One region of the Priestia sp. FW507-14D1A genome, then DNA from elsewhere that is predicted to be linked to it. Evidence: riboswitches for the same ligand, from Rfam matches in the RefSeq annotation. Region 1 holds a riboswitch; each other region holds the start of a gene.
What was found. Region 1 has a riboswitch for cobalamin ahead of AC3WJG_RS08450 (ribonucleoside-diphosphate reductase subunit alpha). Riboswitches for the same ligand answer to the same signal wherever they lie in the genome.
Positions count from the first base shown of each region.

Region 2: linked by a shared signal. The riboswitch ahead of AC3WJG_RS22020 (cobyric acid synthase) and the one ahead of AC3WJG_RS08450 (ribonucleoside-diphosphate reductase subunit alpha) in region 1 are both predicted to bind cobalamin.
Region 3: linked by a shared signal. The riboswitch ahead of AC3WJG_RS19525 (ABC transporter substrate-binding protein) and the one ahead of AC3WJG_RS08450 (ribonucleoside-diphosphate reductase subunit alpha) in region 1 are both predicted to bind cobalamin.

Region 1 is NZ_JBYSWQ010000001.1:1,548,915-1,554,668, forward strand. Features, by position in the region: gene AC3WJG_RS08445 (ribonucleotide-diphosphate reductase subunit beta) at 1-743, opposite strand, end outside; gene AC3WJG_RS08450 (ribonucleoside-diphosphate reductase subunit alpha) at 760-3,003, opposite strand; cobalamin riboswitch at 3,137-3,322, opposite strand; gene menC (o-succinylbenzoate synthase) at 3,602-4,705, opposite strand; gene AC3WJG_RS08460 (o-succinylbenzoate--CoA ligase) at 4,709-5,754, opposite strand, start outside.
Region 2 is NZ_JBYSWQ010000007.1:160,132-165,885, reverse strand. Features, by position in the region: gene AC3WJG_RS22030 (ABC transporter ATP-binding protein) at 1-254, opposite strand, end outside; gene AC3WJG_RS22025 (FecCD family ABC transporter permease) at 251-1,309, opposite strand; gene AC3WJG_RS22020 (cobyric acid synthase) at 1,516-3,042, opposite strand; cobalamin riboswitch at 3,135-3,314, opposite strand; gene AC3WJG_RS22015 (YdcF family protein) at 3,462-4,025, shown strand; gene AC3WJG_RS22010 (APC family permease) at 4,083-5,654, opposite strand.
Region 3 is NZ_JBYSWQ010000006.1:7,165-12,918, forward strand. Features, by position in the region: gene cbiB (adenosylcobinamide-phosphate synthase CbiB) at 1-534, opposite strand, end outside; gene AC3WJG_RS19520 (adenosylcobinamide amidohydrolase) at 539-1,255, opposite strand; gene AC3WJG_RS19525 (ABC transporter substrate-binding protein) at 1,236-2,195, opposite strand; cobalamin riboswitch at 2,454-2,586, opposite strand; gene AC3WJG_RS19530 (thioredoxin family protein) at 2,677-2,991, opposite strand; gene AC3WJG_RS19535 (YpjP family protein) at 3,180-3,782, opposite strand; gene AC3WJG_RS19540 (class I SAM-dependent methyltransferase) at 4,166-4,942, opposite strand; gene AC3WJG_RS19545 (BrxA/BrxB family bacilliredoxin) at 5,077-5,514, opposite strand.

The sequences.
Region 1 (5,754 bases):
AACGTTTCTAGCTCTTCCGTACGATAAGCTGGATTTTCATTTAGTACTTCCTTGAAAATCTTTTCAAATAACCCAACGTGAAGCTGTTCATCACGATTGATATAGTTAATCATCGTAGATGTCGCCACCATCTTTTGATTTCTCGCAAGATTATAGAAGAAAGCAAATCCGCTATAGAAGAAAAGGCCTTCTAAAATAACATCATATACCATAGACTTCAAAAAGTTTTCAACCGTTGCTTCTTCGCTAAATGCTTTATATCCGTTTGTAATAAAGTCATTTCGAGCGCGAAGCTTTTCGTCTGTGCGCCAGTATTCAAATACTTCATCTTGTTTTCCTTTTGGTACAAGACTTGATAAAACATATGAATACGAATGATTATGAACCACTTCTTGCTGCGCTAAAATAATCATTAGAGCATTAATCGAAGAATCGGTTACATAGTCAGCTACTTTGCTAGCATAATCTGATTGAATACTGTCCAGTAGCGCCAGCAAGCCAATAATTTTTAAAAAACTCTCTTGTTCGTCAGCCGTTAACTGAGGGAACTGCTTAATATCTTGACCCATATTAATTTCAAACGGCGTCCAGAAGTTAGCTAGCATACGCTTGTATTTAGGGAACGCCCATGAAAATCGGACGTCATCCCAGTTTAGAATATTTGAGCTCTTGCCGTTGATGATTCCTGTCGAACGGTTCGGAGCTGTTTCGTTCATTAATTCTCGTTTTAACATGCTTGTCATCAATTATTCACTCCTTTTAACTATGACAGCTTTCACATTCTTCAATGACTTCACTTGATGTTGAACGTACGTAGTAGGTCGTTTTTAACTTTTCTTTCCATGCCGTCATATGAAGATCCAGCAGCTCTTTTGCTCGGATATCATTTTGCACATATAAGTTGAATGAAATGGATTGATCAATATGGCGCTGGCGCTTGGCGTTTTGCTTAATGCTCCAGTGCTGATCAATTAAATAAACGGACTTATAATACCAGTTTGTTGCTGGTGATAAATCCGGTGCCGTCACCGGGATTTTATAGTTTTTCTTTTCCTCTGAATAAAACTTACGGAAAATCGGATCAATACTTGCAGTAGAACCCGCGATAATAGATGTTGATGAATTAGGTGCTACAGCCATTAAGTAGCCATTTCTTATCCCATTGTTTTGAACTTCGTTACGCAGTTCACTCCACGCTTCGCTTGTGTATTTACGTGTTTCAAAATAAGCGCCTGACTCAAAATCTGAGCCTTTAAATAATGGATATGCACCTTTTTCTTTAGCTAAGTTCATGCTTGCCTGTACGGTTAAGTAAGCGATTTGCTCATACAATTCATCGCAATATGCTACCGCTTCATCTGTTTCCCATGCTATTTTCTTTAAGGCAAGCAAATGGTTCCAACCAAATGTGCCAAGCCCTACTGCGCGGTACTTTTGGTTTGTTAGTTTTGCTTGAAGTACCGGCAAATCATTTAACTCAATAACGTTATCAAGCATGCGTACTTGAATTGGAATTAAACGTTCAAGCACATCTTCAGTTACGGCTCTCGCTAAGTTGATAGAAGAAAGATTACATACAACAAAATCGCCCGGATTCTTTGTAATAATAATTTTTCCGTCTTCCGTAATTTCCTCTGTTACGACCGTTGTGCTTTGGTTTTGCGTAATTTCTGTACATAAGTTGCTGCAGTAGATCATGCCCTCGTGGCGGTTTTGATTAGCTCGGTTAACCGTATCACGATAGAACATATAAGGCGTCCCCGTTTCAAGCTGCGAAAGCATAATGCGCTTGAAGATTTCAATAGCAGGTACTGTCTCTCTTGAAAGCTGTTCATTATTTACACACTCAGCGTAACGAGTGCGGAACGAACCGCTGCCTTCTTCTTCATCATAAAAATCTTCTAACGAGTAGCCCATCAGCGTACGAACTTCGTGAGGATCGAATAAGTGCCAGTCTTCACGTGCTTCTACTTTTTCCATAAACAAATCTGGCAAACATACGCCAGTGAATAAATCATGCGTGCGCTGGCGTTCGTCACCATTGTTCAACCGCGCGTCTAAGAATGAAAAGATGTCTTTATGCCATACGTCTAAATATACGGCAATAGCCCCTTGTCGTTGACCTAGCTGATCGACACTTACAGCCGTATTATTTAGCTGTTTCATCCATGGAATTGTTCCTGATGATACGCCTTTAAAACCTTTTATCTCACTTCCTCGGCTTCTAATATGACCGAGGTAGACACCAATTCCGCCTCCATTTTTACTAAGCGTGGCCAAATCTGTATTGCTATCATAAATACCGCGTAAGCTGTCATCAATCGTATCAATAAAGCAGCTAGATAGCTGTCCGTAGCTCTTTCCTGCGTTTGAAAGCGTTGGTGTGGCAACCGTCATATATAGACTAGAAAGCGCCCAGTACGCTTCTTTTACTAATGCTGTTCGATTTTCTTTCTTTTCTTGAGACATCAGCGTCATAGCAATGATAAGAAAACGTTCTTGCGGTAATTCGTATACGCGCTTATCATGTGATGTCGCTAAATAGCGATCTGCTAATGTCAACAATCCAATGTATGTAAATAAACGATCGCGTTCAGGAATAATGACTGAAGCAATTTCATTAATTTCTTCTTCTGTATATGTTTTTAATAGCTGTTTATTATAAATGCCGATTTTTGTTAGTTCTTGAATAAGCTGATAAAACGAACCGTACTTCTCTTTTTTATCATAACCTCGGTTGTCCGCTGCTTTTCGATATAGTTCGTTTAAGTAGACGTCTGCCGCTACGTACGTCCAATCTGGTTCTTCCATTGAAATACGCTCTAAGGCTGCTAAAATTAGGACGTTTGCAACCTTTTCGTCCGTCATATTTTCCTTTACTGTAACAGTTTGAATAACCTTTTCCTCATACAAAGAAAAATCAAGCTGCGTAAATTCATTTTTTAAACGTTCAATATATGCAGTTAATTCATGTAGAATTGTAGGCTTTAATGTATTCACCATAAATATGGCTCCTCTCTTCACTTCAAAATAAAAAATCGCTCACCGTACCTCGGTGAGCGAATAGAACGAAGATAGAAGAAGACACTAAGTCTTTTCTCAATCCTCGCTCTACCCTCTCACCTCCCGAAGAAGATAAAACGACATAAAAAAGGCAGGTCTCCTGACTTATGCTTCTTTTTACTTTAAGGCCTTCCCATGATGTTTACTCACAGTGGATCTCCTTATTTCATCAGCATTCACAGTTGCGGGGACAGCTTTGGATTTTCACCAAATTCCCTTTTAAGTCTTTTTATCAGACACCTTTTTCACTGGAAAACACAAAATATAGTATTTTATTATCGATTTCAAAACAACATATTGTGTTATGTTATAAACACATTATATAGGACAACTTAGAAAACTATCAACCTATTTTCAAAAATAATTTTGTTTTTTACGATAAAACTCTTCGACTTTTTTCATCAAACTATTCCATCATAACATGTTTTGACACGCTTGATGGAACAATGTGCTCTTTTTAAAAAATTTGTCCTATTTTTCTACTAAACATTGACAACCTCAATAAAAAAAACCGTTTTACATAAAAAACGGTTTTTAATTATTGGTATTCTTTTTCAAATGCTGTGATTGTTTTGATAAAGTTTTTATCGATATCGTATCCTATCCCCGGTTTTCCCTTCACCTTTATTACTCCGGCTTCTACCTCTACTTCGGGCTTAATAATATCTTTTTCCCAATAGCGAGATGACGCAGAAATATCACCTGGTATCGTGAAAGAAGGCAATGTCGCAAGGGCGATGTTATGAGCTCTTGAAATCCCGGCTTCTAACATTCCGCCAACCCAAAGTCTTACACCATACTGGGCGCACAAATCATGAATTTGCTTTGCTACGGACATTCCGCCAACTCGACCGATTTTCACATTGATAATCTTACAGCTTCTTTGTTCAATTGCATGACGTGCATCTTCATAGCTCACAATACTTTCATCTAAGCAAATTGGCGTCTGCATTTGCTTTTGTAACAATCGATGATCAAGGATATCATCAGAACTTAACGGCTGTTCGATCATCATTAAATTCAATTCATCTAGTTTCTTCAATGAATCACTATCGCTTAACGTATAGGCTGAATTGGCATCAGCCATAAGAGGAATGCTTGGAAATTCATCTCGAATTTGTTTCAGTAGCTCATAGTCAGCACCCGGCTTAATTTTCACTTTAAAGCGCTTATAGCCATCTTTCATGTAAGTCTTTATTTGTTCTTTCATTATGGAAATATCATTTAAGCCAACTACCACTCCAGCTTCTACAGCAGACCTTACTCCTCCAATTACTTCAGATAACGGTTTGTTCTGCCGCTTTGCATACAAATCCCACACAGCACAGTCTAAAGCTGCTTTAGCCATGTTATTTCGCTTTAGAGGTTTGAATAACTTTTGAACATCCTCTGGTTTTTGAAGCTGCTGATGAAGAAGCGAGGGAATTAAAAAATCGTCTAACATATGAAAACACGTCTGAATCGTTTCTTCCGTATACCAAGGAGATGAAAAAGCAACTACTTCTCCCCACCCTGTAAATCCTTGTTCATCTTCTACTTCAAGCAAAATCAATTCTCGATCCTGCACTGTACCATAGCTTGTTGAAAAAGGAGAAAGAAGCTTCATGTCAATTTTATAAAGATGTACTTTTTTTATAATCATCGATTAGCTCCCTTTCTGTATGAACGATGATAGCTTCCGGCGTATGATTTTATTAGAAGCCGTTCGCGGCAGCTCCTGTACTCGAACGAAATACTTTGGAAGTTTGTACTTTGCTAAAAATTGTTGAATGTGTAAAGATAATTCTTCATCTGAAACGTCTTCGTTTACAACAACACATGCAGCTGGCACTTGTCCCCATTTTTCGTCAGCTACTCCCGTTACACCGGCCTCTTTAACAGCGGGATGCTTCAACAAAACATTTTCAATTTCAGCTGGATATACATTTTCTCCACCTGAAATAATAAGGTCTGAACGTCTGTCTAACACATATAGAAAGCCTTCTTCATCCACTTTCCCGATGTCTCCTGTATAGAACCAGCCTTGTTGAATTGCTTTTTCAGTAGCTTCAGGTTTATTTAAATATCCTTTTGTAACATTTGGACCTTTAACAATAATTTCTCCTGCTTCGCTGGTCTCATTTCCTTTTTCATCTACAATTTTCATTGCACATGGAAATAATGGTTTACCTGCTGATCCCAGTTTTCGCAAACTATCTTCAGGTGAAAGCGTAACGAACTGTGAAGATGTTTCTGTCATTCCATACGTTTGATAAACAGGAATTTCTTTACTCACACAAGCTTCTAAAATAGTAAGCGGTGCAGGTCCTCCTCCTAAAAGCATGCATCGAAACGTATGCGGATATTTCCGTTCCCCTAACTCATCGAGCATGTTGGACAGCATGGAAGTGACAACCGAAATAATCGTTACCCCTTTGTTTTCAATCGCTTCATTTACTGCTCTTGCTTCAAACCGTTCTTCTAAAATGATTTTCATTCCGTAAAAGACGCTCCGCATTAAAATAGATAAGCCGCTAATATGAAACAAAGGAACCGCTATAAGCCAGCAGTCTTTTTCATTTAATCCTAAATTAAGCGCTGAGCCAACGGAACTCCACCAGTGATTTCCATATGTCTGCAGCACTCCTTTTGGATGACCTGTTGTTCCAGACGTATACATAATGGTGAATGTGTCCTCGAGATTCCACGTTT
Region 2 (5,754 bases), on a different contig from region 1:
TTTTCTTGCGTCATGACTGCAACTTTTTGCGCCAGTTGTTTTGGTGAATAAGCCTTCACTGACTTTCCTTCCACCTTCACTTCTCCTGATTGAATGGTTAATACATTCATAATTAAGCGAATAAGCGTTGTTTTCCCGCTTCCATTTGGTCCTAGTAAAGCGACAAAAGAACCTTTGTCTACGGTGAACGTGATGTCACGAACGGTCGGCTGCTGCTTATCGTATCCTCCTGTCACATTATATAGTTCAATCATGATATTCCTCTCTTCCGCATACGTTCTTTTACAAGGAGCAGGGTAAAAATCGGCGAACCAATTAAGGCGGTTACGACTCCAATAGGCAGTTCACGAGGTTCTAATATCGTTCGTGCCAATAAATCTGCTAAAACCAAATAACTTCCTCCAATTAAAATAGAAAGCGGCAGTACATGCTTATGATTAGCTCCCGCTACGAGACGCACTACGTGGGGGATAACTAAGCCAACAAATCCAATTGCCCCAGATACTGATACCGCAGCTCCTGTTAATACGGATGCACCTATTAAAATCATTCTTTTTTTCTTCTTTACGTCTATTCCCATAAACTGAGCGGATTGATCGCCAAATGCTAAGCCGTTCAGCTCTTTTACATGTAACAACAGCATAATTGTACCGATCAAAAAGAACGGCCCTAAAATTTGAATATGAGACCATCCTCTCATTGATACGCTTCCCATTAGCCAATATAAAACCTGCCTTACATCTTCTTCGGGAGAAAGAGCCACAATTAATGAAATAAGTGCGCTCATAAAGGATGATAAAATAATCCCCGCTAAGATGATGGTTTCATTGGCCAAATTGCCGCTTGCGAGTTTCGTAATACCAAAAACTAAAAGAAGAGTAATAAAACCAGATACAATGCCGACTACAGGCAGCGTGAAGATAGACAAACCAAAAATACTCCAATGAAAATAAATTGCCATGACAGAGCCAAGGGTTGCACCTGAGGAAACCCCGATCGTATAAGGATCAGCAAGCGAGTTTCTTAATAGCCCTTGAAAGGCAGCCCCTGCTATTGAAAGCGAAGCTCCTACTAAAAATGCCACCAGTACTCTTGGAAAACGAATTTGCCAAATGATTAAATCCATGTTTTCCGGACCGTGATATAAGGATAGCCCGGTAAGGTGACCAAGAATAATTTTGATTGTATCTCCTACGGTTAACGAAACTGTACCAATAAATACGGCCATAATTACCGAAGTACATACAATAAATAAACTGACTATGTATAAAATAGATGCTTTGTTTAAAAAAATACGTTTAAAAATCAATACGTTCAGCTCCTCTAGGAAACGAGGCGTGATGTTTTACATTACATTAACCATTCATTTTCCTGTCCATAAACCATGCTTCCACCATGCATTAAGTTGGAAACAATCATCTTTTCTTTGTTACGAGTGCTAGACTGTTGAACTTAGGCAACATAGAATAGCGTACTAAAGTTCTCGGTAAAAAAACAAGCGAAAGCCTCTACAAGCTATACTTTTTGTGTTTGCTCCGGGCTTTTATAGTTGTCTATTAACTCATATAGCTTTTCCATATCTACGGCTTCTCTCACATATGCTGCTGCTTTTGAAAAAGACTCCTCTTTTTGCAGGCGACTGTTGAATGTGTCCGTAATAGGCGGCAATTTTTTATGTTTGCGAATTTGATTAAGCAAAGCTCTGCGCAAAGAATCGTTATGAAACACATCATGAACATACGTGCCAATAACGTTGTCTTTAACCGTTCCTTCTTTTTCATGCTCTACCACTGCAAAAGCTTTCGTGGTGCTCTTAGAAACTGTCTTTCCCATATGAATTTCGTAGCCTTCAATCAAAACTCTTTCATTTTCTAACTGGACATACCCAGAAACTCTTTCTGTTTTTTTGCTGGTTGTCATAACGGTTTCCACTGGAAGCAAGCCCAGCCCTTTAATGGATTCAATCCGAGATTCTACTGCATCAGGGTCTGTAATTGTCTCCCCTAGCATTTGATATCCTCCGCAGATGCCAATGACGTGAACGTTCGTTGTGTTCAAGACTTGATTAATGGCTAGAGCCAGGCCGCTTTCTTGTAAAAACTGAGCATCTTCAATCGTATTTTTGCTTCCTGGCAAAACAATTAAATCAGGCGTACCTAATTGCGACGGCTTGGTTACAAGCCTCACGTGACAGTCTTCTTCTAAGCTTAAAGGATCGATGTCTGTAAAATTTGAGATGCGCGGGTACGAGATGACCGCAATATCAATTTCTTTTAACGGATTCACAAGCGTTGAGTAATTTCTAAGTGATAACGAATCTTCCGCATCAATTTCCACGTTGTTCATATAAGGAATAACTCCTAGCACCGGAACACCCGTGTATTCTTCAAACCACTTTAACCCTGGTTTTAAAAGTTCTAAATCTCCTCGAAATTTGTTAATTAACACCCCGATAACTCTAGACTTGTGTTCATCTGGAAGCAATTGAAGAGTACCGACTAGGCTCGCGAAAACGCCACCTTTATCAATATCTCCTACTAACACAACAGGCGCTTCTGCTATTTTTGCAACGCGCATATTTACGAGTTCCCGATCGTTCAAATTGACTTCAGCAGGACTTCCAGCGCCTTCAATCACAATTCGATCATAATGATTGGCAAGCTCTTTATAAGCTTCCGTGATAACGTTCAAACCTTCATTAAAAAATTCTTGCCGATACTGAAAAGCAAACATATTACGTAGCGGTTTTCCATGAACAACTATTTGAGATTCATGATCACGAGTTGGTTTAATTAAAATAGGGTTCATATTGGTTGTTGCTTCTACTCCAGCCGCTTCTGCTTGAATTCCTTGCGCTCTGCCAATTTCTTTTCCATCCATTGTAATGTATGAATTAAGCGCCATATTTTGCGATTTAAACGGTGCAGTTTGATAGCCGTCTTCTTTAAAAATACGGCAAAATGCTGTAGCAATCATGCTTTTTCCAGCGTCTGAGTGCGTTCCTTGAATCATAAGCGGTTTTCCTTTTTTCACTTTTTCCACTCCCTACCACATAAAAAAACCTTAACTGTAAAAGTCAAGGTTTGGTCATGCGCTCATTAACACATTGTCTTGACTTATTTCTCCCACCGAAAAATAAGGGGTTTTTAAAAGCAGGTCTCCTGGCTTATGCTTCATTTTACTTCTGCACCCTTCCTAGTTTGACTAGTGGGTCTTTGCAGGTTCATCCACATTTACAGTAGCGGGGGCTGCACCGGATTTACACCGATTTCCCTATTATCCTCCTTAGAGGCACTTTTAAAATTATTTATTCTTTATTGTAACGAATTTTATAACCATTCACAATAACGATTTTCTTCTATTATTATATATTACTGTGTTTATACTTATTTGGGTCTCGTATGCTATAATAACAATTATTTTCCAAACATCTTATGGAATAGCTAGGAAGGTGCTCACAGTTGAAGAAAAAAATCATTTATGTCTTTATCAGCGTGTTTGTTCTTTATATAGCAATCATATCTTTTTGTATGTATCAAACTGCTCACAAGTCTGTTCCACAAAACGCGGATTATGTGCTCGTTTTAGGTTCTAAAGTAGATGGTGATCAAATGTCTCCTAGTTTAAAAGAACGAGTAAAGACGGCTTTATCTTATTTACAAGCAAATCAACAGACAAAAGTTATCGTAACGGGCGGAAAAGGATCTGATGAAGAAATTTCTGAAGCAGAAGCAGCCTATCGTTTTCTGCGAAAAGAAGGAATTAAAAAGAATCGAATTATAAAAGAAGATCAGTCAACTTCTACTTTTGAGAATTTCACTTTTACTAAACAGAAAGTTGATATTCAACACAAAAAAGTCGTGCTTGTTAGCAGTGATTTTCATTTATTTCGCGCCTCTATTATTGCCAAACGTCAAGGCTTTGACGTTTATCCTTTAGGTGCAAAAACACCAAATTCAATTAAACTTCAAGCCTACTTTCGTGAGTATGCTGCTATTTTAAAAACATGGCTGTTTGATAAATAAATAGAGTAAGTATTCTACAAATAAAAAACACGGCATGAATTCATGCCGTGTTTTTTATTAATCATCTGTATCGATAACTGCTTTTGGTAAACCTGTGTATTTCGCCCAGTAGAAAATACCGAGTGAAAAAAGAGCAATTAAAATTAAGTCAAGCGGGTTGCTTAGCACACCTTGTCCTCCACCAAATGAACCTAGATAAGAGATAACAAGCATAATAATATAATAAGCAACTAGCCACCAAGCAGATTTAAGCTGCTGTGCAAATTTTACAACGTCAGTTGGTACGTATTTCTTAAACGCTACGTAGATAACAACCATTAGAAGCTGTGATCCTAGCAGCCAAGAAATTGTCGTCCACCCTGACCAGTATACAATGTATGAACAGAAAATAAATGAAACAGGAGCAATAACGCTCATGCCTTTTAATTTAAAAGGTTTTTTAAGGTCTTTTGCATTTACTCTGAATGCAGCAGCTGAAATTGGCGCAATCGCATAAGACAGAATAAGTGCCACTGAACATACGTTTACTAGCGCTTCCCAAGAAGGAAATGGCAGTGTCCAGAATACGGACATTCCAAATGATAGCCATAGTGACGCACGTGGAATTCCTGTTTTCTTATCTACTTTTGAGAAACGTTTAAATAATGTTCCATTACGAGACCAAGCATAAACTAAACGAGAAGTTGTATTCATGAAGATGTTCCCGTTACCGCCTGGTGATAAAATAGCATCAAAAATAACAAGCGTTACTAACCAGCCAAGGCCTAAAATAAGTGCAATATCTTTAAATGGTAAAGAGAATTGCTCTTGAATTGTTCCCCATCCTCCTGATAGCATATCAGCCGGGATGTTACCAATGAACAATACTTGCAGTGCTGTGTAAATAATCGCTGAAAGTACAATACAGATAATGAGCGCGATTGGAATATTACGCTGCGGGTTTTTAACTTCACTGGCTACAGAAACAATAGGGTGAAGTCCTAGGTAAGCAAACATAACGCCACCTGTTGAAATGGCTGCTTGAATACCATTAAAACCAAACGGAGTAAAATCGCCAGTTGTAAAGTTAGCTGATTTAAAGTGATAAGCTAACACGACGATAATTGTAAGAGGAACCGCATATTTAAACACAGATATAATAACATTTGACTTAGCAAATGCTTTTACACTTACGTAGTTAATGATAAAAAATAGCGTTAATAACGCGAACTGAAATAACCAGCCGACTGTAGTAGGCGATTCAGAACCATGTTTAGTTAGACCAGGAAGCCAAAACGCAACATACTGACGTACAGCCGTTACCTCGATGGCAATCAAACTTGTGTAAGCAATAATGGTAATGAATGAAATTAAGTAACCCACTAAATGACCATGTGAGTAAACCGGATAACGGATAATTCCACCGGTACGCGGCAGCGCTGCTCCAAGTTCAGCATACACTAAACCGATAAGTAAAATGATGACTCCGCCAATCAGCCACGAAAAACTTCCGGCTGGACCAGCCTTTGACGCTACGTTACTAACCGCAAATAACCAGGCGGAACCAAAAATAGCCCCCATCCCAATTAACGTTAGGTCAAGTAACGATATTGATTTTTTAAACTTTCCTTGATTTCCTTGATCAGACATAATATCCTCCTTTAAAATTTCCACTCCACACATCTACGCCCTTGCGTCCGATATGGGATTCTTTACATCATCCTCCTCTTACTAAGACCTCACAAGTGGA
Region 3 (5,754 bases), on a different contig from region 1:
GTAAAAAAATGCTAGGGCTCCTCCTCCTATAAATGCATAAAAAAGCGGAGCTGTAATACCATCACTTGTATTTTCAGCCACGGTCTCTACCGTCGCTCTGGCAATTTCTCCTTCTGACAAACGATCTGTATCTCGTCCCACAATCATGCTTACTTCATATCTAGCTTTCTCCATATCTCCTAGCTGAAGCGGCTTTTGTACCTTATAGGCAGCTTCGCTTAAAGAACGAGTGGATATAGTAGTCGCAATCATTACGCCCTCTACTATAACACCTGCTATAAAATGAACTCCGTACAAAGCATGGAGGAACAAAAAGGGAACAACTCCTGCGAGCACAGCCATACTTATCACAAGAAGCAATCCTTTGAATCGTTTTCCTGCACCTGTATTTAATCTGGAATCCATCCAATAAATCCATTTGCCGAACCAGCGAACGGGATGCGGCCAATTTTCGGGGTCACCTATAATTCGGTCAATTAGTAAAGCAATCGTCATGGCCGTCATGTGTGCAATTATCGCTTGTGTAATACTCATTTCTTCACCTCTTTCCCTTAAGTCCCTGCTCTAAGCTTATTTTCACCAGCTTGGCTACCGCTTGCCCTAAAGCGGTCATAGAGCCTGCATATTCATATAATGCTCCTTGCTGAGACGCTGCAACTGAGATGCTGTCCGTAGATGTTCCCGTAGCAATCGTCTTTGTAGCCGAATCTATGACACCCAGCTGTGACAGCGTTTTTGTTTTAGCTTCTGTGGCCGCGATAAAAAGCTGTAAAAACGCTGCATCCGTAAGCGTACCTTCCACGAAAAAAAACATATTAATTGTACCGGGAGAGGAATAGAACGGGACAGCTTCATCAGCTGTAATATCTACTGCGTTTCCTACTCCAGCCGTTATCACGGAAGCTACTCTTACTCCGTAGCCTTCATAACAGTAAACCGCTCTTTCTTTTAACCAAACGGCTGTCATCAACCCTACGATTTGCTCATGGCGCACATTTTCTTTCATCAAATATTGCTCATACTCCAAAGAAGGAGTATCTGAATAATAGTCTTTGTGAACAAATCGATTGTAAAAGGTGTCCGTTTCCGTAATGCCTGTTCCTAAAACCCCTGAGCTGTATGTTTTATAAGAAGTCTCGGTTTTCATGATTAAAAGCTCAGGCCGTTCTTCAATTTTAAGATGTGAAAAGGGACCAATCCCCTTTTCAATTCGAACTGGAATATGGTCCCTCTTCTTATTTATTGTACACCTCAGGGTATACTGCTTTTGCTAAGTCCTCTAAGCCATCTACAATACGAGGTCCTAAGCGATTGATTTTGTTTTGATCAACCTTCTCGATGTTACCCTCTTTTACAGCAGTCATGCTGCTCCAAGCGGGACGCTTCATAATCTCATTTTTGTCTGCATCATACGTTGCGATAATAACGTCAGGGTTTAACTTAACAACTTGCTCTTCAGAAAACTTAACCCAACCCTTTTCACTAGCTGCTACGTTATCCGCACCGATCATAGTAAGCATTTCGTTCATGAACGTACCTTTTCCTGTTGTATAAATCTCAGGAGCTCCTGATACCTCTATCCATACTTTTTTACGATCTTCTTTTGAAATCGTTTTTGCTTTTTTCTCAATTGAAGCTACTTTTTCTTTCATGTCTTTAATTGTTTGATTAGCTTCTTTTGTTTTACCTGTTAATTTACCGATTTGCGTAATAGAATCATAAACCGTATCAAACGTTGTTGAATCTTTTACAACAAATACCGGAATACCCGCACTTTCAATTTGTTTAAATACTTCATCCGAAACGCCCATACTTGAAGCGTGTGCCAGCACTAAATCAGGATTTAAAGCAATAACTTTTTCCGCATTAACGTTCATATCTCCTACCTGCGCTTTTTTCTTTACGCTTTTAGGATAATCATCGTTGCTTGTAACACCGACTAATTCTTTTTCAAGGCCAAGGGCATATACAATCTCCGTATTACTTGGCATTAAGGAAACAATTTTCTTAGGCTGTTTTTTCAACGTGATTTCTTTATCACGCGCGTCTTTTACCTTCACTGGAAATGCAGCTTGTGACGTTTGTTCCGTATCTTGCTTCGTTTTTTTATCACTGTTGCTTTGGTTGCCTGCACCGCATGCAGCAAGTACGATGACTAACAGTGCAATAATGGAATACGAAAGCCATTTTTTCATCTAAATACTCCCCCTATATATTGTTCATTGTGAATACGAAACCTCCACGTTAAAGAAAAAGCAAATGATCATGCAAAAAGCAGCGCTATCCCGTTTTTCCGCTTTGACTATGTATACTGCTCGCAGGCAGCTTCAAAATAAAAAAGCTTTACTTTCAATTGAAAGCAAAGCAGGTAACGTCAAGATAAGCAGGAAAAGAATCCGTTCACTATACTTGATATGTATGTTCATTACCCTGCTTCACCCTTCCTCGAAGGTTTCACAGCTAACAATAAGGCAGGTCTCCTGACTTACGCACAGAGCGCTTACAGTGGCGGGACCGCGCTGGTTTTTCACCAGACTTCCCTTTTCACTCAATCTTTAAATTGAGACCTTATTGCTTTACGATTATTCACTTGTCCTAGTATACCCCACTCATGGAAAAATGGAAATAGCCATTCTCACAAAAAAAGCTGCGAGAATGCTCTCGCAGCTTAAGGAATTAAAGAGTTGCTAAAAATTCACGGACCGCTTCAGGCGTTTTAGCATTTGCACTGTGCAAGTGTGCAATTTTTTCACCGTTTTTATATACAAGAAGAGAAGGAATACCCATTACATTGTTTTCAGCAGAAAGTTCTTCAAACTCATCCTTATCAATTTTAAACCATGCTTTATCTGTATTTTCGTCAACGATTTCATCAATGAACATATCCAAACGTTTGCAATCAGGACACCACGTTGTCGTAAAAATTCCAACGCTTAGTGTTTCGTTCTTAATTTGTTCGCGAAATTGTTTTTCTTCCGTAAATTGTTTCATTATGTTACCTCCAACATCTATTCGTTCCTTCTCCCTATTCTATGGTAAGAAGTCTGACTTCATTATAAACGATTTTTTTATCATTGTGCTAATGTTTCAGCTTATTTAGACCATAACGGTTTTAGACGTAAAAAAATGCTAGCTTAAAAAAGCTAACATTTCGAAATCGCAGAATGTTGTGTCTATTATCAGCTAAACCATTTAGGCGGCATGTTTCGGTTCCAATAAATTTTCCCTAAATCATAATGCTTCTGAAAATTATCTGCAGCCGCATGATAGTGAAAATTAAACCAGTATCCATCTTTTGGAGGATTTTCACGCCGTACATGAAATCGTATTAAGTCCTGACCGGTTTCCCGGTCATATACATGGAAAATCTTTTCACCGTAGCCAGCAGCAGGGTGCTCGCTTATCTCGAGATTCTGAATCGACTGTTCACGTTCAGTGCCAATGTCGGTCAGCACTTCTTCAATTTTAGGTAACACTGCTAGACGAAATTCATCTTCAATGACAGGTCCAATTTTTGTTCCAAATTTTTCCACTGACTGTTTTTCAGCTGATTCCATTGCATACGTAACAAATGATGAAACGTCTTCATATTTTGGTTCTTCATATGGCAAATGAATATCTTCTATAACAGCTGTGACAGGAGTTGTTTCTCTTACATACCCTGCTTTATGTTGCTTGTCCGCTTTTGCATCATCAACGTATAAATATTCTGGTGGAGTGACAAGCCCAAATGTAAATACTGTAATAAATACAATTAGCATTCTTTTTATCCATCTAGGCATTCGTATCTTTCCTTTCTCATCTTTTCCCATATGGTCTTTTCATATCGTAAAATTCATTGTTATAACTCACTAGGTATTGTAACATACTTATTAATTTTTTACCTATATTTGCTTATTCATTTATGCTGCCTACGGGCATTCGAAGACTTTTTAGTTAGCACCTTCCTTCTTCTATTTGAGGTTGTCACACCGAGCGGAAACCTATACAAGATATTCCTTTTTTGCTGGATGCTTAAACACAAAAGTATTTTTATGTTCAAAAATATATCATACTTTTATGAACTTTAGATGAAATTCATAAAAAAAACTTCCAAAACTTTTTAATTCCTAAAAGGTTTTGGAAGTTTTTTCAATGATCAGGATTCATTTTACTTTTTTGTTTATTATTGTATATCAATTGTCCCGTAATGAAATTTTGATGTTTTTCGTTTTTGTACGGTAAATCCATGTTCTTCAAAACGACTGCTTTTCCAATGATCTTTTAGCACGATCTTTTGTTTGGCTACTCTTTTTGCTTCTTGTATAGCCATTGGCGTCAGCGTAGTATACAGTGCTATTGCTTTAATACCGTTAATTCCATTCGATTCATCAATTTGCTCTTGAAACATAGGATCAAAGTAGACAACATCAAAAGAATTATCTTCACAACACGCCAAAAACGATTCAAAATTTTGATGAACCACGTTTATACGCTTCATTGCATCGTTCAACTCTTGTACGTCACTTTCCCAATTTAAAAGTCCTTGTTTGACTAAATAAGCTACATAGCGGTTGCCTTCTAGTCCGACAACTTTCCCGCTTTTCCCTACCGCTGCGCTCGCCATCATACTATCCGATGCAAGACCAAGTGTACAGTCAAGCACGCTCATTCCTTTTTCTAAACCAGCAGCTTCAATAAACGGATCACGTTCTCCTCGCAGCCATCTCTTTACTCTAAACATAGCGGAATTTGGATGAAAAAAAATAGGTTCCTCTTCATTTTGGACATGCAATTCTACTCTATTCTTACCGACAACCAGCACGTCTGCAGCTTGAAGATTTTGAAGATCTGCAACGGATTTCTTCTCTCTTACTACAAAAGGTATACTTAAATCAGCGGCTACTTGTTTGGCTTTTACAGTCATCTGTTCATTTGTTCGACCAGCAGTCGTAACAATCACTTTCATAACTCCCCCTACACTGTTTGGCTATTTACATAAAGAAAAAGGATGCCGATAGACATCCTTTTTCTTATAAAGTATATGCGATTTTTCTCTAAAAATCTATATACTAGATGTGACAAAAGCAGGACATTTTATGAACAGTGCTGCTTAAAGCCATTTAAAATATTTTCAAAAATAACTTCTAACGGCTGACCTTCAATTTCATGTCGAGGAATAAAATGAACGACTTCTTTTCCTTTTAAAAGCGCCATAGACGGTGATGAAGGCTCAATGTCCCCAAAATATTCACGCATTTTAGCTGTTGCTTCCTTATCTTGGCCAGCAAAAACAGTTACCACTTGATCTGGTTTTTGCTCAGACTGTAAGTACGCTTGCGTTGCTGCAGGACGTGCTAAACCAGCAGCGCATCCACAAACTGAATTAACAACAACAAAAGTTGTTCCTTCTACGTTTTCCATAAAATCAACTACGGCTTCCTCTGTTGTTAATTCTTCATAACCAGCTTGAGTTAATTCTTGACGCATTGGTTTAACTAACTGACGCATATATTCTTCATATGCCATTGACATATTAACATTCCTCCTAACAATCATTCACGCTAAAAGCATACTATAAAAACCAGGAAAAATCTAGCTACTCACTCTTCAAATCCTTATCGTTGTCCCGTTCTCCTTTTCCATTTGACAAAAAAAGATTAAAACCGGGTCATATCATCTAATTTTTTTCCATAAAAATGTCGATTTTTACTATTAATATTCCATTTTTTGTACTATAGTAGTAAATAGTAGTTTAGTAGAAAGGATTTTCAA